Regions from separate parts of the Ideonella sp. genome, predicted to be linked through region 2. Evidence: riboswitches for the same ligand, from Rfam matches in the RefSeq annotation. Region 2 holds a riboswitch; the other holds the start of a gene.
What was found. Region 2 has a riboswitch for glycine ahead of ACE3SG_RS27235 (D-amino acid dehydrogenase). Riboswitches for the same ligand answer to the same signal wherever they lie in the genome.
Positions count from the first base shown of each region.

Region 1: it holds a riboswitch for glycine, as region 2 does, so the genes downstream of both, gcvT (glycine cleavage system aminomethyltransferase GcvT) here and ACE3SG_RS27235 (D-amino acid dehydrogenase) in region 2, are expected to answer to the same signal.

Region 1 is NZ_JAYSDQ010000008.1:50,036-61,633, forward strand. It holds gene ACE3SG_RS12295 (PAS domain-containing sensor histidine kinase) at 1-486, shown strand, start outside; gene ACE3SG_RS12300 (response regulator) at 483-1,304, shown strand; gene ACE3SG_RS12305 (L-serine ammonia-lyase) at 1,305-2,696, opposite strand; gene ACE3SG_RS12310 (hypothetical protein) at 2,821-3,336, shown strand; gene gcvP (aminomethyl-transferring glycine dehydrogenase) at 3,374-6,280, opposite strand; gene gcvH (glycine cleavage system protein GcvH) at 6,362-6,736, opposite strand; gene gcvT (glycine cleavage system aminomethyltransferase GcvT) at 6,842-7,993, opposite strand; glycine riboswitch at 8,045-8,159, opposite strand; glycine riboswitch at 8,176-8,270, opposite strand; gene ACE3SG_RS12330 (toll/interleukin-1 receptor domain-containing protein) at 8,340-9,239, shown strand; gene ACE3SG_RS12335 (enoyl-CoA hydratase) at 9,301-10,086, shown strand; gene ACE3SG_RS12340 (putative bifunctional diguanylate cyclase/phosphodiesterase) at 10,150-11,598, shown strand, end outside.
Region 2 is NZ_JAYSDQ010000029.1:3,761-15,358, forward strand. It holds gene ACE3SG_RS27215 (S8 family serine peptidase) at 1-763, shown strand, start outside; gene ACE3SG_RS27220 (esterase-like activity of phytase family protein) at 831-2,144, opposite strand; gene ACE3SG_RS27225 (DUF599 domain-containing protein) at 2,271-2,915, shown strand; gene ACE3SG_RS27230 (S8 family serine peptidase) at 2,989-4,554, opposite strand; glycine riboswitch at 4,876-4,994, shown strand; gene ACE3SG_RS27235 (D-amino acid dehydrogenase) at 5,051-6,301, shown strand; gene ACE3SG_RS27240 (alpha/beta fold hydrolase) at 6,298-7,089, opposite strand; gene ACE3SG_RS27245 (benzoate-CoA ligase family protein) at 7,086-8,669, opposite strand; gene ACE3SG_RS27250 (helix-turn-helix transcriptional regulator) at 8,755-9,708, shown strand; gene boxC (2,3-epoxybenzoyl-CoA dihydrolase) at 9,925-11,583, shown strand; gene boxB (benzoyl-CoA 2,3-epoxidase subunit BoxB) at 11,594-11,598, shown strand, end outside.

The DNA of each region.
Region 1 (11,598 bases), on a different contig from region 2:
GACTGCAATGCGCTGGTCGAAGAGGTGGTCACCACGCTCGGGCCCAGTGCCAGCAGCAAGGGCCTGCAACTGCAGACCAGGTTGCCGGCGGGCGAGGTCATGGTGATGGCCGACCGCCGTGCGCTGCAGCAGATCCTGATCAACCTGGCCAACAACGCGATCAAGTTCACCGAACGAGGGCGGGTCGAGGTCTACGTCGAGCAGGGCCTGGGCGCCGATGGGGCACCGCGCGTGGTGCTGGGCGTGGCTGACACGGGGGTCGGCATGTCGGCCGACGACCTGGCCCAGCTGTTCCAGGCGTTCACCCAGGTGGGCGATTCGAGCAAGCGCGCGAGCATCGAGGGCTCGGGGCTGGGCCTGTACCTGTGCCGCAAGCTGGCCGAGTTGCAGGGCAGCACGATCGAGGTGAGCAGTGAGCCGGGCGTGGGCAGCCGGTTCTGGCTCTCGCTGATGGGGGCCGGCCCGGCCGCGGAGGTCACGCCATGAGCAAGCCCTGCCTGCTGGTGATCGACGACAACGCCATCAACCTCGCGTTGATCGGCTACCTGCTGACGAGCGCGGGCTGGGAAACCTGCCCGGCCGAAAACGGCGCACAGGCGCTGAAGCTGCTGGCGCAGCGCCACGACTTCGCCGCGATCCTTTGCGACATCCAGATGCCGGTGATGGACGGCTACGAGTTCGCGCGGCAGGTCAAGGCGCAGCCGGCCTGGGCGGCGGTGCCACTGGTGGCCGTGACGGCGCTGGCCATGGTGGGCGATCGCGATCGCATCCTGGCCGCAGGCTTCGATGGTTATGTGTCCAAGCCGATCGAGCCGGTGGAGTTCATCGCGGCGTTGAAAAACATCGTGCCCAGCCTCGAGACACCACCGCCGCAGGCTGCACCGGCGCCCGCACCGGCGCCGCTGCCACCGCCGCCGGCGGGGCAGACGATCCTGGTGCTGGACGACACGCCGTCCAACCTGCAGCTCAAGCGCGACCTGCTGCAGCCGCTGGGCTACCGGGTGCTGACGGCGCAGACACCGGCCGTGGCGATGGCCCTGGCGCAGGCCGAACGGCCGCACCTGATCATCAGCGACGTCGGCATGCCCACCGGCAGCGGCTTCGACTTCATCGCCGAGGTCAAGGCCGACCCGGCGTTGCGCGACATCCCGTTTCTGTTTCTGTCGGCCACGCACTGGGACGAGCGTGCCCGTGCCCGCGGCCTGGCGCTGGGGGCCAGGCGCTACCTGCGGCGCCCGATCGATTCGCAGACCTTGCTGTACGAGATCCGGCGCTGCCTGGACGACAGCGTCAGCGCGGCCTGATCAGCACTCGACGATGTTGACCGCGAGGCCGCCGCGCGCGGTCTCTTTGTATTTGGTCTGCATGTCGGCGCCGGTCTCGCGCATGGTCTTGATGACCTTGTCCAGGCTCACGTGGTGGGTGCCGTCGCCGTGCAGCGCCATGCGCGCGGCGTTGATCGCCTTGACCGAGGCGATCGCGTTGCGCTCGATGCACGGGATCTGCACCAGCCCGCCGACCGGGTCGCAGGTCAGGCCCAGGTGGTGCTCCATGCCGATCTCGGCCGCGTTCTCGGCCTGCTCCGGCGAGCCCCCGGTGACGGCGGCCAGCGCGCCGGCGGCCATCGAACAGGCCACGCCCACTTCGCCCTGGCAGCCGACCTCGGCGCCCGAGATGCTGGCGTTTTCCTTGTAGAGGATGCCGATCGCCGCCGCGGTGAGCAGAAAGTCCATCACCCCGGTGTCGGTGGCGCCGTGCACGAAGCGGCTGTAGTAGTGCAGCACCGCCGGCACGATGCCCGCCGCACCGTTGGTCGGCGCGGTCACCACGCGGCCACCGGCGGCGTTTTCTTCGTTGACGGCCAGCGCGTAGAGGTTGACCCAGTCCATCACCTGCAGCGGGTCGCGCAGCGCAGCCTCGGGGTTGGCCGTGAGGTCGCGGTAGAGCTGGGCCGCGCGGCGCTTGACCTTGAAGCCGCCGGGCAGGATGCCGTCTGTCTTCAGGCCGCGGGCGACGCAGTCTTGCATCGCGCGCCAGATGCGCAGCAGGCCGGCGTCGATCTCGGTGTCGGTGCGCCAGTGGCGCTCGTTGACGCGCATCACCTGCGCGATCGTCAGCTTCTCGCGCTCGCACACCTCGAGCAGCTCGGCGCCCGAGCGGAAGGGCAGTGGCAGCACGGTCGCGTCCGGCGCGATGACCTTTTGCTTGCTGCCGTCGGCGGCCACCTCGTCGCTGACGACGAAGCCCCCGCCCACCGAGTAGTAGGTGCGGTTCTCGATCTCGTGGCCTTCGGCGTCGTAGGCGACCAGCCGCATGCCGTTGGCGTGGAAGGGCAGGGTCTCGCGGCGGCGGAAGACCAGGTCTTCGGGCTCGTCGAACGCCACCTCGTGCTCGCCCAGCAGCGCCAGGCGCTTGCTGCTGCGGATGGTGTCCATCAGCGCGGGCACTGCGTCCACGTCGACCGTGTCCGGCTCGTGGCCGGCCAGGCCCAGCAGCACCGCCTTGTCGCTGCCGTGGCCCTTGCCGGTGGCGCCCAGCGAGCCGTAGAGCCAGCAGCGCACACGCGCCGTCTTCGTCAGCAGCCGCTCGCTGCGCAGCCGCACTGCGAACAGGCGCGCCGCGCGCATCGGCCCCACGGTATGAGAGCTGCTCGGCCCGATGCCGATCTTGAAGAGGTCGAAGACAGAGACGGCCATGGGGTCACTCCGGGCTGCACGGCAGCAAGCATTGGTTGATTTCGAGCAAGCCGGATGGTGGTGATCCGGTGCTCAATGAAAAGGGGGCGCGGCCCCCTTGCATCGATTTAACGAGGAGATTGTGATGAGCGTGATCCGCAGATTTCGTTCGCCGCGGCCGATGGCTGCCGCCGGCATGGCCTGCTGCCTGTGGCTGGGTGCCTGGGCGCTGCCCGCCGGTGCCGAAACCCTGACCTGGCGCCAGACCTCGGTGCAGGCCGGCAGCGAAGGGCGCAGCGCGCTGCGCCGCGGCGTGGTGATCTTCGGCACCGGCGAGCCGGCGCTGATGACGGTTCGCCTGACCCCGCTGGCCCCGCCACAAGACGGCCAGATGACGGTGCAGAACGACTTCAACTACCGCTTTGAAGACGGCTCGACCCTGGTGCTGCAGGCGCGCACGGTGGTGCGTGTGACGCCGGAAGGGCGCGCCGCGCGCGGCGAGTACCAGGCCGAAGGGCAGGTGCTGTCGGGCACCGGCCGCTACCAGGGGGCGACCGGCCGCTTCAAGATGCGCTCGCGCACCGACCTCGACGCGTTGGCCGACGGCGCCCTGGGGGACTACTTCGCGGCGTGCGAGGCCGATATCCAGCTGCCGAAGTGAGCGAGGGCGGGTCGACCACACGGCGTTGGCCAACCGCTCAGTCGGCGGCGAACTCGCTCATCGGCACGCACGAGCAGAACAGGTTGCGGTCGCCGTAGACGTTGTCCACCCGGCCGACCGGCGACCAGTATTTCTGCTGGCGCAGCTCGGCCACGGGGTAGGCGGCCTCTTCGCGGCTGTAGGCATGCGGCCACTCGGCCTTCAGCAGGCTTTGCGAGGTGTGCGGCGCGTTCTTCAGCGGGTTGTCTTCTTTCGGCCAGGCGCCGGTCTCGACCTTGCGGATCTCTTCGCGGATCGAAATCATCGCGTGGCAGAAACGCTCGAGCTCGACCAGCGGCTCGCTCTCGGTCGGCTCGACCATCAGCGTGCCGGCCACCGGGAAGCTCAGCGTCGGCGCATGGAAGCCGTAGTCGATCAGGCGCTTGGCCACGTCTTCGGCGCTGATGCCGGACGTTTCTTTCAGCGGCCGCAGGTCGAGGATGCACTCGTGCGCCACGCCGCCACCCTTCACGCCGGCGATGCCGCCGCTGTAGTGGATGTCGTAGTGGTCGGACAGCTTCGCCGCCACGTAGTTCGCGCTCAGGATCGCAACCTCGGTGGCCTGCTTCAGGCCTTCGGCGCCCATCATGCGGACGTACATCCAGCTGATCGGCAGCACGGCGGCATTGCCCAGCGGCGCGGCAGACACCGCGCCCACGCCGCCTTCGCGCATCTGGCCGGCCGTAGCGTGGCCCGGCAAGAAGGGCACGAGGTCTTCGACCACGCAGACCGGGCCGACGCCGGGGCCGCCGCCGCCGTGCGGGATGCAGAAGGTCTTGTGCAGGTTCAGGTGGCTCACGTCGCCGCCGAACTGGCCCGGCGCGGCCACGCCGACCAGCGCGTTCATGTTGGCGCCGTCCACGTACACGCGGCCACCGTACTGGTGGACCATCGCGCAGAGCTCCTTCACCCGCGGCTCGAACACGCCGTAGGTGGAGGGGTAGGTGATCATGATGCAGGCGAGATCATCCTTGTGCTGCTCGCACTTGGCCTTCAGGTCGTCGAGGTCGACGCTGCCGTTGGCGTCGCACTTCACCACCAGCACCTGCATGCCCGCCATCTGGGCCGACGCCGGGTTGGTGCCGTGCGCCGATTCGGGGATCAGGCAGACCTTGCGGTGGCCTTCGCCACGCGACTTGTGCCAGCCGCGGATCGCCAGCAGGCCGGCGTACTCGCCCTGCGAGCCGGCGTTGGGCTGCAGGCTGATGCCGGCGTAGCCGGTGGCCTGGCAGAGCCAGCCGGTGAGCTGCTCGTTCAGCAGCGCGTAGCCCTTCAGCTGGTCGGCCGGGGCAAACGGATGCACGTGGGCGAACTCGGGCCAGGTGATGGGGATCATCTCGCTGGTCGCGTTCAGCTTCATCGTGCACGAGCCCAGCGGGATCATGCTGCGGTCCAGCGCCAGGTCCTTGTCCGACAGGCGGCGCAGGTAGCGCAGCATCTCGGTTTCGCTGTGATGGGTGTTGAAGACCGGGTGCGTTAGGAAGGCGCTGGTGCGGCGCAGCGCTTCGGGCAGGCGCAGCGCGATGCCGGCAGCGTAGTCGTCGACCTTCGGCAGCGCCTGGCCGCCGGTGGCGAACCAGCTCCACAGCGCGGCCACGTCTTCGCGCGTCGTCGTTTCGTCCAGCGTCACGCCGACGTGCCTGGGCGACAGGCGGCGCAGGTTGGCACCGCCGGCCAGCGCACGGCCGATGACCTCTTCGGTGTGATCGCCGGTTTCGATCGTCAGCGTGTCGAAGGCGTAGGGGTTGGTGACCTTCAGGCCCAGCTTGGCCAGGCCCTCGGCCAGGATGGCGGTGAAGCTGGCCACGCGGTTGGCGATGCGCTTCAGGCCTTCGGGGCCGTGGTAGACGGCGTACATGCTGGCGATGACGGCCAGCAGCACCTGCGCGGTGCAGATGTTCGACGTGGCCTTCTCGCGGCGGATGTGCTGCTCGCGCGTCTGCAGCGCCAGGCGGTAGGCCGGGTTGCCGTGGCTGTCGACGCTGACGCCGACCAGGCGGCCGGGCATCGAACGCTTGAACTCGTCGCGGCAAGCCATGAAGGCGGCGTGCGGGCCGCCACCGCCCATCGGCACGCCGAAGCGCTGGGTGTTGCCGATCACGATGTCGGCACCCCATTCGCCCGGGGGCGCCAGCAGCGTCAGCGCCAGCAGGTCGGCGGCGACGATGAAGGCGGCATTCTTCGCGTGCGCCTTCTCGACGAACTCGCGCATGTCGTGCACCAGGCCATCGGTGGCCGGGTACTGGGCCAGCACGGCGAAGTAGTCGTGCTCTTCCATCAGCTTCGGGGCGAAGCCGACGATCACCTCGATGCCCAGCGGCTCGGCGCGGGTCTTGACGACCTCGATCGTCTGCGGGTGGCAGTCACCGGCGACGATCAGGGTGTTGCTCTTGCTCTTGACGCTGCGCTTGGCCAGCGTCATCGCCTCGGCGGCGGCGGTGGCTTCGTCGAGCATCGAGGCGTTGGCGATCGCCATGCCGGTCAGCTCGGCGACCATGGTCTGGAAGTTGACCAGCGCCTCCATGCGGCCTTGCGAGATCTCGGCCTGGTAGGGCGTGTAGGCGGTGTACCAAGCCGGGTTCTCGAGGATGTTGCGCAGGATGACGCCCGGCGTGTGCGTGCCGTGGTAACCCTGGCCGATGAAGCTCTTCTTGACCTGGTTCAGCGCCGCGACCGCGCGCAGCTCGGCCAGCGCCTCGGCTTCACTCGCCACCGTGGGCAGCGCCATCGGCGTGGCCCGGGCGATCGAGCGCGGCACGATGGCGTCGATCAGCGCCTGGCGCGAGGCCGCGCCGATCACGCTCAGCATGTGCGCCTCGTCGGCGGCATCGGGGCCGATGTGGCGAGCGACGAATTCGCCGTGGTTTTCGAGGGCGTCGAGAGGGGTGTGGGCGTGCATCAGCATGGCGCGGGAGAAACAGCAGGGGCCAGACGGGCGCGGCGCACAGGCGGCGCCGGCCGGCAACAAGAGCGGAAGAAGGGCGGCTTAGAGCGTCTTCAGCAGGGCGTCGTAGGCGGGCGGGTCCATCAGCTGGTCGAACTCGCCCATGTTGGTCACGTGGACCTTGAAGAACCAGCCGTTGCCCATCGGGTCGGTGTTGGCCAGCGCGGGGTTGGCGCGCAGCTCTTCGTTGACCTCGACGACCTCGCCGGTTACCGGCATGTAGATGTCGGCGGCGGCCTTGACCGACTCGACGACACCGGCGATCTCGCCTTTGTTGTAGGTCTTGCCCACTTCGGGCAGGTCGACGAACACCACGTCGCCCAGCGCGTCTTGCGCGTGCAGCGTGATACCGACCACAGCAGCTTCGTGATCTTCGATGTTGATCCACTCGTGGTCGGCGGTGAACATGGTCGTCATGGGCAGGGCTCCTCTTGGGGAATGTGTACTGGGAAGCGAAGGTTGATTCAGGGCCGGCCGGCGGTCAAGCCCGCAGACCCTGGTTGGCGGGCTGATCTGCCCGGCTCAGCCGCGGAAGTAACGGTGCGGGGCAAACGGCATGGCGGCCACCTTCATCGGCAACCGCTTGCCGCGCACCTCGGCGAACACCTCGGTGCCCACGGCCGCGTGCGAGGCGGGCAGGTAGCCCATGGCCACCGGCTGGTTGACGGTCGGGCCCAGCGTGCCGCTGGTGACGGTGCCCAGCTCGGCGCCGTCGGCGGCGACCAGCTTGGTGCCTTCGCGCACCGGGGCGCGCTCCAGGCCGACCAGGCCGACGCGCTTGCGCTTGGCGCCTTCGGCCAGCTGGGCGTCGATCACGGCCGCACCGGGGTAACCGCCGGCACGGGCGCCACCGGCGCGGCGCACCTTCTGGATCGCCCAGGTCAGCGCGGCTTCGACCGGCGTGGTGCGGGTGTCGATGTCGTGGCCGTACAGGCACATGCCGCCTTCCAGGCGCAGCGTGTCGCGCGCGCCCAGGCCGGCGGCCTTGACCTCGGGCTGGGCCAGCAGCTCGCGGGCCAGCTGGATGGCCTGGTCTTGGTGGACGGAGATTTCGAAGCCGTCTTCGCCGGTGTAGCCCGAGCGGGTGACGAAGCATTCGGAGCTGGCCAGCGTGAACACGCCGCCGGTCATGAAGGTGAGGGCGGTCACACCCGGGTTCAGCCGGGCCAGCGCCTGGGCGGCCTGCGGGCCTTGCAGTGCCAGCAGCGCGCGCTCGGGCAGCGGGCGCACTTCGCAGCGGTGCCCGATCTTCGACTTCAGGTGCGCGATGTCGGCATCTTTGCAGCCGGCGTTGACGACGACGAACAGGTCGCCGAAGTTCGCCATCGCGTCTGCCGGCGGGCGGGTGATCATCAGGTCGTCGAGCAGGCCGCCTTGGTCATTGGTGAAGAAGGCGTAGCGCTGCTTGCCTTGGCCCAAGTCGACCACGTCGACCGGCACCAGGGTTTCCAGCGCGGCGGCGGCGTCGGCACCGATCAGGCGCAACTGGCCCATGTGGGAGACGTCGAACAGCGCGGCGGCTTCGCGGCACTGCTTGTGCTCGGCCATCAGGCCGGCGGGGTATTGCACCGGCATCGCGTAGCCGGCAAAGGGCACCATGCGGGCGCCGAGTTCGAGGTGGAGGGCGTGCAGCGGGGTCTGCAGCAGATCGGCGGCGGGTGCGGCGGAGGACATCGTTTGTCTATCCTGTGTCGAGGGCAATCCAAGGAACCTGATCGGTCGGAAGTTGCCCTCGCTGTCCGCTTTACCTGAGAGATTGACAGTGTCGGCGTGTGGCCGGGCACCGCTTGCCCCTTCGGTGGATGGGCTCGATGACCCATCTCTCTCCAGTGAGGAACGCTCCGCATCTTGACGCGAAGCGCTTGCCAGTCCTTTTGCCTGAGCGTTCGAGGCCTGTACGACCTCTGCGCCTTCGGCGGCCCCGGATGGGGCTCTCTCCTGGCAAGCGAGCAGTGTACCCGAGGGCAGTGGCCGTGGCGCTATGCTGAAGTGCCAAAGCTTGCCTTCAACCCGCCCGCCGATGCCCAGCGCCCAGGTCTTCATCAGCTACCGCCGTGACGACAGCGCCGGCTACGCCCGTGCGATCGGTGCCGAGCTGGCCCAGCGCTTCGGCGCCGACCGGGTCTTCATGGATGTGGACGACATCGCCGCCGGCCAGGGCTTTGCCGAGGTCATCCAGCGCGCCGTCGGCAGCGCCGGCGTGCTGCTGGTGCTGATCGGCCGGCGCTGGCGCGGCGAGCGTGAGGGGGGCGCACCGCGCCTGAGCGACCCGGGCGACTTCGTGCGGCTCGAAATCGCCGCGGGCTTGCGGCGCGGCCTGCGCGTGATCCCGGTGCTGCTCGACGGCGCGGCGATGCCCACCGCCGCCGAGATGCCCGCCGACATCCAGGCCCTGGCCGGGCTGCAGGCGATCGAGCTCGGCAACACCCGTTTCGCGGCCGACATCGAGCGCCTGGTGGCCACGCTGGCCGGCACCTTGGGTGCCCCGGCCCGGCCGGGCCGCCGCCGCTGGGGCCTGGTGGCCGGCGCTGGCCTGCTGCTCGCCGTGGCCGCCGTCGGGTGGGTCGCCCACCGCACGCGGCCGGCGGTCAATGGTGAATGGCAGGGCGAGCTGCATTACGCCTGGGCCGGCACGCCGCGCGTCGAGCACTTCAAGTTCGACGGCCAGGGGCAGGCGCTGAGCGGCAGCGCGTCGTTCCTGGGCGTGCCGCGCGGCGTGCTGGCGGGCCAGGTCGACAGCGACGGGCTGCGTTTCGACACCCGCACCAGCGAGATGGGCGGGCCGGACCTGCTGCACCACTACCGCGGGCAACTGGTGGGCGACGAGATCCGCTTCGTGATGCAGACCGAAGGCGGCAGCGCCCCGAACGAGCCGGTGGCGTTCACGGCGCGGCGCGTGGCCGCCGAACCCCCGCGCTGAAGCGCTGAAGGCTACATTGACTGGCCACACCCCGATCCCAAAGACCCGCAAGGAACCGCCGATGCTGACCGAACAAGACCCGCTGCTGCTGCGCCACGACGACCCGCGCGGCATCGTGACCGTGACGTTGAACCGCCCGCAGGCCTTCAACGCCTTGTCCGAGGCGATGCTGGCCGCGCTGAAGACCGAGCTGGACGCGCTGGCGAAAGCCCCCCAGGCCCGCGTGCTGGTGCTGGCGGCCGCCGGCAAGGCCTTCTGCGCCGGGCACGATTTGAAGGAGATGCGCGCCGAGCCATCGCTCGACTACTACCGCAGCCTCTTCGGCCGCTGCGCGAAGGTGATGATGCAGATCCAGCAACTACCGATCCCGGTGATCGCGAAAGTGCAGGGCGTGGCCACGGCGGCTGGCTGCCAGCTGGTGGCCGCCTGCGACTTGGCGGTGGCATTGCGCACCGCGCGCTTCGCCGTCAGTGGCGTCAACCTGGGCCTGTTCTGCTCGTCGCCGGCGGTGCACCTGAGCCGCAACGTGGCGCGCAAGCAGGCCTTCGAGATGCTGGTGACGGGTGAGTTCATCAGCGCCGACGAAGCGCAGCGCCGCGGCCTCGTCAACCGGGTGGCCGACGATGCGGCCGGGCTGGACGCCGAGGTCGAGCGCCTGGCCGCCAGCATCGTCGCCAAGCCGCGGGCGGCGGTGGCGCTGGGCAAGGAGCTGTTCTACCGCCAGCTCGAAGCCGGCGTGGAGGCCGCCTACATCGACGCCGGCCACACCATGGCCTGCAACATGATGGACGAATCGGCGCTGGAGGGCGTGCAGGCCTTCAACGAGAAGCGGCCGCCGCGCTGGTAACGCGCGGGGCGGGGCCTTGAATCAAGGCTCAAGCCCGGCGGGGTCTTGGTCGATACCCGACAGATGGACCCTTCTTCGGCGGCAGCGGCCTGGACAGCGCGCGACTTCGTATGGATCGTCTCGACGCTGCTGGGCCTCGGCCTGGCCGGCCACCTGGGCCACCAGCTTCGGCGTGCGCGCCGCGAAGGCGCGGCGTTGAAATCGAGCCTGACCGAGGCCCACCAGAATCTGCTCAAGCGCGACCAGGAGGGCCGTCTGGCCGGCCTGATGACGCGCACCCAGCTCGAAGCGGCGCTGGACGACGCCGTGGCGCACGGCGGCAAGGGCCGGTTCGGCTTCAGCCTGCTGTATCTGGACCTCGACGGCTTTCGATCGATCAACGACGCGTTTGGCCATGACCATGGCGACGAGCTGCTGCAGGCCGTGGCCCGCCAGTTGGTGGCGTGCGTGGGCCGGGCCGCCTGCCATGTGGCCGGCGACGAGTTCGCGCTGATCGCGCCCGGTGACCTGAGCACCGGCCACGCCGTGGCCCAACGCGTGGCGGTGGCGCTGTCGCAGTCGGTCCGTGTGGGTGGGCAGGCCGTGCCGTTGACCTGCTCGATCGGCATCGCCCACTACCCCGAGCACGGGTCGCGGCCCTTGCTGCTGCCCAATGCCACGCTGGCGATGCGCAGCGTCAAGCTCAGCGGCGGCGGTGGCCAGACCGAATACCACCCGGACATGGGTGTCGGCCTGCGCGACCAGGCCGAGCTGCTGCAGGAGCTTCGGCTCGCGCTCGAGCGCGGCCAGTTCCAACTGATGTACCAGCCCAAGATCGACGCCCGCAGCCTGCAGGTGACGGCCGCCGAAGCCTTGCTGCGCTGGCACCACCCCAAGCGCGGCACCGTGCCGCCCAGCCTGTTCATCCCGCTGGCCGAGCGCCACGGCCTGATCGGCGCGATCGGCCAATGGGTGATCGAAGAGGCCTGCCGCCAGGCCCAGCAGTGGCGCAAGCGCGGCTTGCGCATGCGCGTGGCCGTGAACCTGTCGGGCTACCAACTGCGCCAGGACGACATCGTCGACCGCATCGAGCAGGTGCTGCGCCAACACCGTGTGCCGCCCGAGCGCTTCACCTGCGAGATCACCGAGTCGGTGGCGATGGAGGACACGCAGGTCACGCGGCGCGCGTTCGAGCGCCTGCGCGCGTCGGGCATGCACGTGTCGATCGACGACTTCGGCACCGGCTATTCGAGCCTGGCCTCGCTGCGCCGCCTGCCCGCGGCCGAGCTGAAGATCGACCGCGCCTTCGTCTGCGACCTGGAGGGCAGCCCCGACGCCCGCTCGATCGCCCAGGCCATCGTGCAGATGGCGCACACGCTGGGGCTGCGGGTGGTGGCCGAGGGCGTCGAGACCGAAGCCCAGCGCGACGTGCTGGTGCACATGGGCTGCGACGAACTGCAGGGTTACCTGTTCGCCAAGCCGATGTCGCCGCAGGCGCTGGAGCTGTGGGCCAGTGACGACCGGCCGGCCGAG
Region 2 (11,598 bases):
CGACACCGCCGAAGACAGCGACACCTTCCCGAACTTCTTCGGCACCAGCGCCGCCGCGCCGCACGCCGCCGCCGTGGCCGCGCTGGTGATCGACAAGGCCGGCGGCCCGGGCTCGATCTCACCGGCCAAGCTGAGCCACCTGCTGAAGAAGACAGCCCGCGCGCACGACTCGAAGCCCAACTTCGCCGCCGCGCAGGCCTCGTTCGGCGCCGGCACCGTGCACGTCACCGCCACCGGCGACGGCCAGTCGCCCAGCCAGTTCGACACCGATGTCTTCCGCATCGGCTTGACCGCGCCCGAGGGCTACACGCTGAAGTCGGTGACGCTGGACCTGTCGACCGCCAACGGCCAGCGCCAGCTGCTCGGCAACCCGGCGCCCGGCATCCAGCTCGACCCGCGCGTCGGCCCCGGCCTGCCGGTGACGCTGGGCACGCTGAAGGACATCGCCGCGACCGACGTCAGCTTCTCGGCGCTGAGCGATGTGGTGCCGTTCAGCAAGACGCTGACCGTCACGTTCGCGCCGGGCAGCTTCGGGCGCAAGTCGGTGGTGCATTTCGGCGTCGACCGCGACGAGGTCGCCACCGGCGGCGGCGGCAACTCGGCCGACCTGCTGGTGGGCGGCACGATCAGCGGCGTGGTCGCCGGCCCGGGCGGTGACATCCCGTTCACCGGCACCTTCTCGCAGGCGCTGCGCAAGGGCCACTCGCCGGCAGAGGGCATGGGCCTGGTCGACGCGCTGTCGGCGGTGCAGGCACTGCCCTGAGGTAGGGCCACCCCAGCAAAAAGCCGCGGCAGTCGCCGCGGCTTTTTTTGCGGCTGCGGCCCCGGCCTCAGCGCAACGGCGTCTCGTCGTCCACCGGCAGCGCCACGTCCAGCGACAGGCGCAGGAACTCGGTCGGGTCGGGCTCGCCATCGACGCGGCTGCTGCCAGGGTAGTTGTTGTCGTTGATCACCAGCAGCGTGTGCGCGTCCAGCACCAGCACGTCCTCGATCGTCACGAACGGGAAGGTGAAGCTGGTCTGGCCGTCCTGGTTCAGGTCGTGCGGGTCGGCCACGTCCATCAGGTCGACCACCTCGGTCTTGCTGACGAAGCCGTCGGCGTCGACCACGTTCAGGTCGATCAGGTAGATCCTCTTGAAGCGCGGCATCTCGGTGCCGTTGCGCTCGATGACCAGGAACTGGTGCTCGTTGACCGCCGTCATGTCGCCGATGTTGGTGCCTTGCGGGGCGAGCTTGTACAGCCACTGCTGGCCGGTGTAGGCACCGGCTCGGATGTCGAAGCGGTTGATGCGCAGGCTGCCCGCCGGGTCGCCGGTGACCGTGCCTTCGAGCAGCGTGAACAGGTGCTGGCCCGCCGCGTCGATCGCCATGCCCTCGAAACCACGCGAGCGGCCGAGGTTGGGCGTGGCGCCGTTCAGGTGCGGGTTGTCGGGCGACTGGACACCCGGCATCGGCACCTCGGCACGCAGCACCTTGCCCTTGGCATTGGTCTGCAGCAGGAAGGGGCCGAGCTCGTCGCCGAACCAGAGGTGGCCGCGGCGGTCCACCCGCACCGATTCGATGTCGAGGTCGGCGCCGGTCAGCAGGCGGCGCTTGGTGATCGCATCGTCGACCGGGATGTCGGCACTGCCCGGGCCGCTGCCAGCATAGGGGTAGAACGCGCCTTCGGCGACGATCGGGAAGCCGAGACGGTGGTCGGCGTCGTTCAGCGTCACGTAGCTGCGCTTGTCGAAAGCGGTGAGCTTGTCACCCGTCTCGCGGTCGACCGGCAGCACCGTGCCGCTGCCGGTCAGGCCCTTGCCGCCCCAGCTGCGAAAGTCGGGCTGCACGGCGTACAGGCGCAGCAAGGTGTCGGGCGAGTTGGTCTTCGCGCCGAAGCCGTTGTCCGGCATGACCAGGAAAGTGCCGGCCACCGGCCCCGGCAGCACCGCCGAGAAGCCCTGTACCGGCTGCTTGTCGACCAGCGGCAGGCTGCGGCCGTTGGCGCTGCTGGCGAACTGGCCCGAGGTCGGGCCCGGAGCGAAGGTGTCGGCCGGCATCGAGGCAAAGCCGGCCAGCGTGGCGGCGGCGTGGGCGGCAGGCAGCGCGAGCACGGCGAGGGCGCCGGCCATGGCCAGGGAGAAGGTTTTGAACGAACAGCGCATGGAAATCTTTCGTGCAGGGAAGACCCGGCATGCTTCCAAGCCGCGATGACAGGCCCATGAGCGCCCGATGACGCCGATGTGACGCGCCTATGATTCGGCCTTGTCGTCTCTGCCAGGTGCTGCCCCGTGACCGACCTTGTCCCTTGGCTCAGCTTCAATCTCAGCGTCCTGCTGCTGGTGGCCTACGAATGGCGCGTGCACCACGTCGGCCAACGCCAGCCCGAGCGGCTGGCCCGCTACGCCAACGCCAAACTGCGCATGCACTGGGTGGTGTCGCTGAGCGGCAAGCCCGGCCACGAGATCGTCGCGGTGCAGGCGCTGCGCAACTCGCTGATGGCCGCGTCGATCTCGGCCTCGACCGCAGCGCTGGCGGTGATGGGCGCCTTGAGCATGACCGGCCCGTCGCTGGCCGCAAACCTGTCGCGCTGGTCGGGCGAGAACACGCTGCACACCCTGCTGCAGGCGATGCTGGTCGGCCTGCTGTTCGCGTCGTATGTCTGCTCGGCCTTGTCGACGCGGCACTACAGCCACGCCAGCTTCATCGTGTCGATCCCGGTCGACCGGCCCGAGCGCGCCGAGCTGAACAGCGCGGCGGCCAACCACGTGCGCCGCGCCGGGCTGATGTACAGCTGGGGCCTGCGCCTGTTCCTGATGGTGCTGCCGGCCGTGGCCGGGGTCGTGCACCCGCTGGCGATGCTGCCGGCCACGGTGTTGCTGGTCTTTGGCCTGCGCCTGTTCGATCAGCCGGCCAATGACGTCGAGGTGGATTGATCCCGCGGCCCGATCCAGAAATGGAAAACGGGGCCCGAAGGCCCCGTTGTCTCGTTCAGTGCCGAAGCGCTGATCAGTTGCCGCAACCCAGCTTGGTGATGCGGGCCTTGGCGGCCTTGGCCTGGACCAGGCCGTAGCCGGTCTTGGCGTCGCGGCCAGCCACGTCCAGGTCCTTGGCGGACTTGTTCAGCGACTGGCGGATCTGCTCGCCGGTGCAGGTCGGGAAGAAGCTCCACACCAGCGCAGCGACCGCCGCGACGTGCGGGGTGGCCATCGAGGTGCCGTCGAAGTAGGCGTAGTTCGTGGCTTGCACGGCCACGGTGGCCGACTGGCCCAGCTGGCCCTTCATCGCGGCGCCTTCGGTGTCCGAAGCGGTCACCGACGGGATGGTGGTGGCCACGCCACCCAGCGTGCCGGCGAAGCCGCCAGCGACGTTGTTGTAGACCACCGCGCCGACGCCACCGGAGTTCTGGCAGTTCAGCACCTTGTCCGAGAACGCGATGTTGCCGCGCTGGATCAGGCAGACCTTGCCCGACACCGAGGTGTCGACCGCGTCGCCCAGGCCGAAGTCGGCCAGCGCAGCGGTGGCGCTGCCTTGCGGCGAGCCGTCCATCGCGCCCGGCGCGTAGTCGGTGCCACCCACCTTGAGCGACGGCGCCGAGCCGGTGCCCATCGGCACGGTCGACAGCACGCCCACGCCCGGGCCGGAGATTTCAACGTCGGCGTTGCGCTGCGAGAAGCTGGCCCAGGCCGAGTGCTCGTCCACCGCGGCGACCGACATCACCGGCACATAACCGGCGGGGTACGAGGTCTGGGTGTTGCCACCGTTGCCGGCTGCGGCGATCGACAGGATGCCGGCGGTCTGCAGGGCGGTGAAGGTGTTCTTCTCGACCGTGTTCGGGATCGGGCCGCCGAGCGACATGCTGATCACGTTGGCACCGGCGGCCTGGCACTTCTTGGCCGCGGCGGCCAGGGTCGACGAGTAGGCCCACACGCCGTCGTCGCCGAAGACCTTGATGATGTGCAGCTTGATCTTCGAGTTCGGCAGCACGCCGACCACGCCGGTGTCGAGGTTGTTGATCGCCGAGATCGTGCCGGCCACGTGGGTGCCGTGGTGGGTGCCGTCGTGGTTCCACAGGCCGGCGCCGCCGATGTCGTCTTCGCCGGTCACGTTGGCGTTGTGCTGCAGGTCTTCCTGGCCACCGTCATAGCCCGAATCGATGATGCAGATCTTGCGGTTGCCGGCGTTGGTGTCCTTCAGCTTGTCGGCCTGGGTCAGCGCGATGCCGTAGGGCACGAGCTGGCCGAGCTTGTAGGGCTTGCCGTCCGACGGCGTGGTCAGCGACATCGGGTAGCGCGGAGCGTCTTCTTCGATGCGGGCGATGGCCGTGTGCTTGGCCAGCGCCATCGCGGCAGCCTTCGGCAGCTCGACGGCGACGTTTTCGCCGTCGATCTCGAGCTTGATCTTGCCGCCCAGCTGGGCAACGGCAGCACGGGCCAGCTTGGCAGCCTGGCTGCCCGACTTGAAAGTCACAACCACGCGGGTGGTGTCAGCAGCGGCTTGGGCAGCGCCCATCATCGCAAAGGCCAGGCCCAGGCCGACACACAGGCGGGACACCGGGAAGCTCGTCTTGGTCATCTTCACAACTCCAGAAAGGAAAGGTCGATCAAGCAAAAAACGTAAGGATCTGAATCCGAGGCCGCAGTGTCCACGCGAGCCCTGGGCTTGCCCACTACAAAAGCTTCAACGATCCTCACGACATTCGAGAGCGCCACGGGGAAACCCGGAGCAAATTCGCCCTCAGCGGCCCAACCCGCGTGAATTGTTCACACCCCCGGCGATGGAGCGCCGCGCCTACAATGGCGGCTTGCAGGAGAGCGCCGGGTTTCGACCACCGTGTCAGCCCGGCCACCGAAGGCGCAAACTCCCATACACGCTCAGGTTCCGTACTGCACTGATCAATCGCCGTCTGGAGAGCCGCTGACCTAACTTTCAGGATCAGCGCACCGAAGGAGCAAAGCCCCGCGGCAGTCACGCGGCGGCCGAATCTCTCAGGTACCGGGGACAGGGGGAGCGGCAGGCACGAAGCACTCCATTTCATCGGGCTTCGTGCCGATCGCCTCCTGGAGAAACCATGCACGTGGTCGTTCTCGGCGCCGGCCTGCTCGGCGTCACTTCCGCCTATTTCCTTCGCCAACAAGGGCACGACGTCACCGTCGTCGATCGCCAGGCCGTACCGGCCGCCGAAACCAGCTTCGCCAATGGCGGCCAGATCTCGGTCAGCCACGCCGAACCCTGGGCCAACCCGAGCGCACCACTGAAGGTGCTGAAGTGGCTGGCCAGAGAGGACGCACCGCTGCTGTTTCGCCTGCGGGCCGATGCGCGGCAATGGGCCTGGGTCTTCAGCTTCCTGCGCGAGTGCACGCCCGGCCGCACGCGCCACAACATCGAGCAGATCGTGCGGCTGGGCAGCTACAGCCGCGAGACGCTGCAGCAGCTGCGCCGCGACATCGGGCTCGAGTACGACCAGCGCACGCAAGGCATTCTTCACTTCTACACCAGCCAGCAAGAGTTCGACGCCGCCGAGGCGCCCGCCGCGCAGATGCGCGCGCTGGGCTGCGACCGGCGCGTGATCTCGGCCGACGAGGCGGTGCGCATCGAGCCGGCGCTGGCCCACATCCGGCCGCAGCTGGCCGGCGCCACCTACACGGCGGAAGACGAATCGGGCGACGCCAACCGTTTTGCGCGCGAGCTGGTGCGCCGCTGCGAGGCAGACGGCGTGCGCTTCCTGATGAGCCACACGGTGACCGCGTTGCGCGAAGCCGGCGGCCGGGTCGACCATGTCGAGGCGACCGATGCCGAGGGCCGCTTCCAGCGCATCCGCGGCGATGCCTATGTGCTGGCGATGGGCTCGCTGAGCCCGCTGTATGCCAAGGCGCTGGGCATCAAGCTGCCGATCTACCCGGCCAAGGGCTACTCGGTAACGATGCCGGTGAAAGATGCGAGCAAGGCCCACCAGGTGTCGCTGACCGATGACGAGTACAAGCTCGTCTTCTCGCGCCTGGGCGACCGGCTGCGCATTGCCGGCACGGCCGAGCTGAACGGCTACGACCGCGACCTGAACCGCGTGCGCTGCGAAGCGATCGTGCGCCGGGTCGAAGAGCTGTTCCCCGGCGCCGGTGACGGCGAACGCGCACAGTTCTGGACCGGCCTGCGCCCGGCGACGCCGAGCAACGTGCCGATCATCGGCCGCTCGAAGCTGCCCAACCTGCTGCTGAACACCGGCCACGGCACGCTGGGCTGGACACACGCCTGCGGCTCGGGCAAGAGCATTGCGCGCATCGCCAGCGGCCTGAAGCCCGAGGTCGACTTTGCTTTTGCCTAACCCGCTGAATTGACGAAGCCACTCACCGCCGCGATCACCTGTTCAGGCTGGTCGCGGTGCGGTGAGTGACCGCAATCGGGCAGTTCGAGCAACACCGTTTGCGGCACGCGCTCGGCGATGCCGTGGATTTGCTTCAGCGTGCCGTACTCGTCGCCCAGCCCCTGCACTGCGAGCAGCGGGCAGGTGATGGCGGCCAGCTCTCGCTCGATGTTCCAGTCGCGGAACGCCGGGTGGAGCCAGATGTCGTTCCAGCCCCAGAAGGCCGAGTCGGGGTCGTCGTGGTACTTGGCCAGGCTGTTCTTCAACAGGCCCCCCAGATAGGCCTCGCGGGCCCGCTCGATGTTGGTGATCGAGACGCCTTCGACGAAGAGGTGCGGCGCCAGCACGACCAGGCCCGCGACGCGTGCCGGGAAGGCCGCGGCATGTAGCAGCGCGATCGAGCCGCCATCGCTGTGGCCGAAGAGCCAGGGGCGGTCGGCGTCGACACCCAAGGCCCGAAGCAGCGCTGGCAGCACCTGCCGCGCTTGCCGGTGCATGAAGTCCGGCGCCCAGGCTTCGTCGGGCGAACGCGGCGTCGAGCGGCCATAACCCGGGCGCGAATAGACCAGCCCGCGCCAGCCGAGTGCGTCGACCAGCCGTGCCGGGAAGTCGCGCCACATCGCCACCGAGCCCAGGCCCTCGTGCAAGAAGACCATCAGCGGCCGGCCCTGGCGCTCGCGGCCCAGCCATTGGTGCTCGATCGTGACCGGCCGGCCCTGCCAGTCGATCTCGACGAACTCGATCGTCACACGCCGGCCTCGCGCTCACGTAGCCGAAAGCGCTGGATCTTGCCGGTGGCGGTCTTCGGCAACTCGGCGATGAACTCGATCTGCCGCGGGTACTTGTAGGGCGCGAGCCGGTCCTTGACGAAGGCCTTCAGCGTGTCGTCGTCGACCTGTTGCCCGGGCTTGAGCACGACGAAGGCCTTGGTGCGCGTCAGCCCGTCGGCATCCGGCACGCCGATCACCGCGGCTTCGAGCACGGCCGGGTGCTGCACCAGCGTCGACTCCACCTCGAACGGCGAGACGTAGATGCCGCTGACCTTCAGCATGTCGTCGCTGCGGCCGGCGTAGGTGTAGGTGCCGTCGGGGTTCTTGACGTACTTGTCGCCACTCTTGGTCCAGCTGCCCTGGAAGGTCTCGCGCGACTTCTCGCGGTTGCCCCAGTACATCAGCGCCGCGCTCGGGCCGCGGATGTACAGGTCGCCGGTCTCGCCATCGGGCACCGCATGGCCATCGTCGCCGCGCAGTTCGATCTCGTAGCCCGGCACCGGCCAGCCGGTGGTGCCGTAGCGCACCTGGCCGGGCCGGTTGCTGAGGTAGATGTGCAGCATCTCGGTCGAACCGATGCCGTCGACGATCTCGCAACCGAAGTGGGCCGTGAAACGCTGGCCGATGTCGGCCGGCAATGCTTCGCCGGCCGACGAGCACAGGCGCAACGCCACCGCCTCGCGCGGCGGCAGGTGCGGCGACGCCAGCATGCCGGCATAGCCGGTCGGGGCACCGAAGAACACCGTCGGGCGGTGCGTGTCGCGGGTCCAGCGCTTGAAGGTCGCGTCCGGCGTGGGCCGCTCGGCCATCAGCACCGTGGTGGCGCCGACGCTCAGCGGAAAGCTCAGCGCGTTGCCCAGGCCGTAGGCGAAGAACAGTTTGGCGGCCGAGAAGCACACATCGCGCTCGGTCAGCCCCAACACCGGCGTGCCGTACAGCTCGGCCGTCCAGTACGGATTGGCCTGGGTGTGCAGCGTGCCCTTGGGCCGGCCGGTCGAGCCGGACGAATAGAGCCAGAAGCCGGGGTCGTCGGGGCCGGTGTCGGCCGGGGCCGCCAGCGGCGGATGGGCTTCGAGCAGCGTCTCGAGCGCCTGGCAGCCGGCCGGCAGCTCGGCCGTGGCGCGCGAGACGATCACCGTGCGGGCTTCGTGGCCGCCCTCGCCCGCCGCCTTGTCCATCGCCGCCCGCAGCGTGGGCAGCAGCGCGGCCGACACCAGCACCGCCTGGGCCCGGCTGTGCCGCAGCATGTAGGCGTAGTCGTCGGCGGTCAGCAAGGTGTTGACGGCCACCGGCACGATGCCGGCGTACAGCGCACCGAGAAAACTCACCGGCCAGTCGATGCTGTCGTGCATCAGCAGCAGCACGCGCTCTTCGCGCCGCACGCCCAGCGCCGTCAGGCCGGCCGCCAGGCGCCGGACGCGCTCGGCCAGCGCGGCGTAGCTGACGCTGCCCACGTCGTCGATGTAGGCCAGCTTCGCGCCGCGGCCGGCGTTGCGCTCGATCAGGTGCTGCGCGAAGTTGAAGCGCGCGCCCGGGGTAGGAACCGAAACGGCAGACACGGCAGTCTCCTTGCGTTCACGGCCTTGCGAAGCCTGGGAAGATGAACTATTGTGCTTGCAAGAACTCTAGATCTGCCGTTGAGCCATGTCAAGCACTATATTGCATCCCCGGGAGCCGGAAGACGATCTGGACGTGGCCGGCCCCGCCGCCACAGGCGACGACAAGAACCCGTTTCTGGTCGCGCTGGGCGAGCGGGTGCGCTCGCTGCGCTCACGCCGCGGCATGACGCGCAAGGCGGTGGCGCTGGCGGCCGAGGTCTCCGAGCGCCACCTGGCCAACCTCGAGTACGGCACCGGCAATGCGTCGATCCTGGTGCTGCTGCAGGTGGCCGGCGCACTCCAATGCCCGCTGGCCGAGCTGATCGGCGACGTGACGACCTCGTCGCCCGAGTGGCTGATGATCCGCGAGATGCTGGAGCACCGCGACGAGCCCAGCCTGCACCGCGTGCGGGTGGCGATCGGCGAGCTGCTGGGCACCGGCGGCGCACACGGCCAGGGCGGCACCCAGCGCAGCTCGCGCATCGCGCTGGTGGGCCTGCGCGGCGCCGGCAAGTCGACGCTGGGCCAGATGCTGGCCGATGACCTGGGCTTTCCGTTCGTCGAGCTGAGCCGCGAGATCGAGAAGTTCGCCGGCTGCAGCATCTCGGAGATCCAGGCGCTGTACGGCATGAACGCCTACCGCCGCTACGAGCGCCGCGCACTCGAAGAGGCGGTGCAGATCTACCCCGAGGCGGTGATCGCCACGCCCGGCGGGCTGGTCTCGGACGCGGCCACCTTCAACCAGCTGCTGGCGCACTGCACCACCGTCTGGCTGCAGGCCGATGCAGAAGACCACATGAAGCGCGTCACCGCCCAGGGCGACCTGCGGCCAATGGCCGCCAGCAAAGAGGCGATGGACGACCTGAAGCGCATCCTGGCCGGCCGCGCCGCCTTTTATTCGAAGGCCGAGTTGAAGCTCGACACCAGCGCCCAGCCGCTGGCGCCCACTTTCGCCGCGCTGCGCGCGCTGGTGCGCCAGGCGCTGGAACTGCCGTTGTAGTCCGCACAAGCAAAATAATGCATTAAGGTGCTTGCGTGCATTTCGATTGATGCACTATGATTCCTGTACCGTGCGGCATACGACGACCGTACGCCAAGGAGATCGACGATGAGCCATGCTGAATCAACGCCGGTGGGCCGAGCGCCGGGCCGCTCCCAAGCCGGCCCACATCCCCTCGGGGGATCGGCCGATGTACCCGTCGGACGAGGGGCTCCAATGAGCACCCCTGATCGCGTCGACTACCAGACCGACCCGTCGCGCTACCGCCATTGGCGGCTGAGCTTCGAGGGCCCGGTCGCGACGCTGGCCTGCGACATCGATGAGAACGCCGGCCTGCGCCCGGGCTACAAGCTCAAGCTCAACAGCTACGACCTGGGCGTCGACATCGAGCTGAACGACGCGGTCAACCGCATCCGGTTCGAGCACCCCGAGGTGCGCACCGTGGTGGTCACCAGCGCGAAAGACAAGGTCTTCTGCTCAGGCGCCAACATCTTCATGCTCGGTGTCTCGAGCCACGCGTGGAAGGTCAACTTCTGCAAGTTCACCAACGAGACGCGCAACGGTTTCGAAGACTCGTCTGCCCACTCGGGCCTGAAGTTCCTGGCCGCCGTCAACGGCGCCTGCGCCGGTGGCGGCTACGAGCTGGCGCTGGCCTGCGACGAGATCATCCTGGTGGACGACCGCTCCAGCGCCGTCAGCCTGCCCGAGGTGCCGCTGCTGGGCGTGTTGCCCGGCACCGGTGGCCTGACGCGCGTGACCGACAAGCGCAAGGTCCGCCACGACCTGGCCGACATCTTCTGCACCACCACCGAAGGCGTGCGGGGCCAGAAGGCTTTAGGCTGGCGGCTGGTCGACGAGATCGCCAAGCCGGCGCAGTTTGCCGCCACGGTGCAAGAGCGCGCGCTGCAGCTGGCCCAGACGAGCGACCGCCCGGCCCATGCCCGCGGCGTGGCGCTGACGCCGCTGCAACGCACGATCGAGGCTGATGCCTTGCGCTACCCGCACGTCACGGTCGAGATCAACCGCGCGCAGCGCACCGCCAGCCTGACGGTCCATGGCCCGCAAGGCCCGCAGCCTGCCGACATCGCCGCGATCGAAGCGGCCGGCGCGGCCTGGTACCCGCTCGCGTTGGCGCGCGAGCTCGACGACGCGATCCTCGAGTTGCGCACCAACGAGCCCGAGATCGGCACCTGGCTGGTCAAGACCCAGGGTGACGTGGCGGCGGTGCTGGCGATGGACGCCACGCTCACCGCGCACGCCGGCCACTGGCTGGTGCGCGAAACCATCGGCCTGCTGCGCCGCACCTTCAGCCGGCTCGATGTGTCGTCGCGCAGCCTGTTTGCGCTGATCGAGCCCGGCTCGTGCTTCGCCGGCAGCCTGCTCGAACTGGCGCTGGCCTGCGACCGCAGCTACCACCTGGCGCTGCCCGACGACGAAGCCCAGGCGCCGAAGATCAGCGCCAGCGAGGCCAACTTCGGGCTGTACCCAATGGCCACCGGCCAGAGCCGGCTGCAGCGCCGCTTCTACGGCGAAGAAGACCCGCTCGCCGCGATCCGCGCCAGGCTCAACGAGCCGCTCGACGCCGACGCCGCCTTCGCGCTGGGCCTGGTCACAAGCAACCCCGACGACATCGACTGGGCCGACGAAACACGCATCGCGATCGAAGAGCGCGTGTCGATGAGCCCGGACGCACTGACCGGCATGGAAGCCAACCTGCGCTTCAACGGCCCCGAGAACATGTTCACCCGCGTCTTCGGCCGCCTGACCGCGTGGCAGAACTGGATCTTCCAACGCCCCAACGCCGTTGGCGAAAAGGGCGCGCTGAAGGTTTACGGCAAAGGCGACAAGGCAGCCTTTGATTGGCATCGCGTTTAAGGACACCGCCATGAG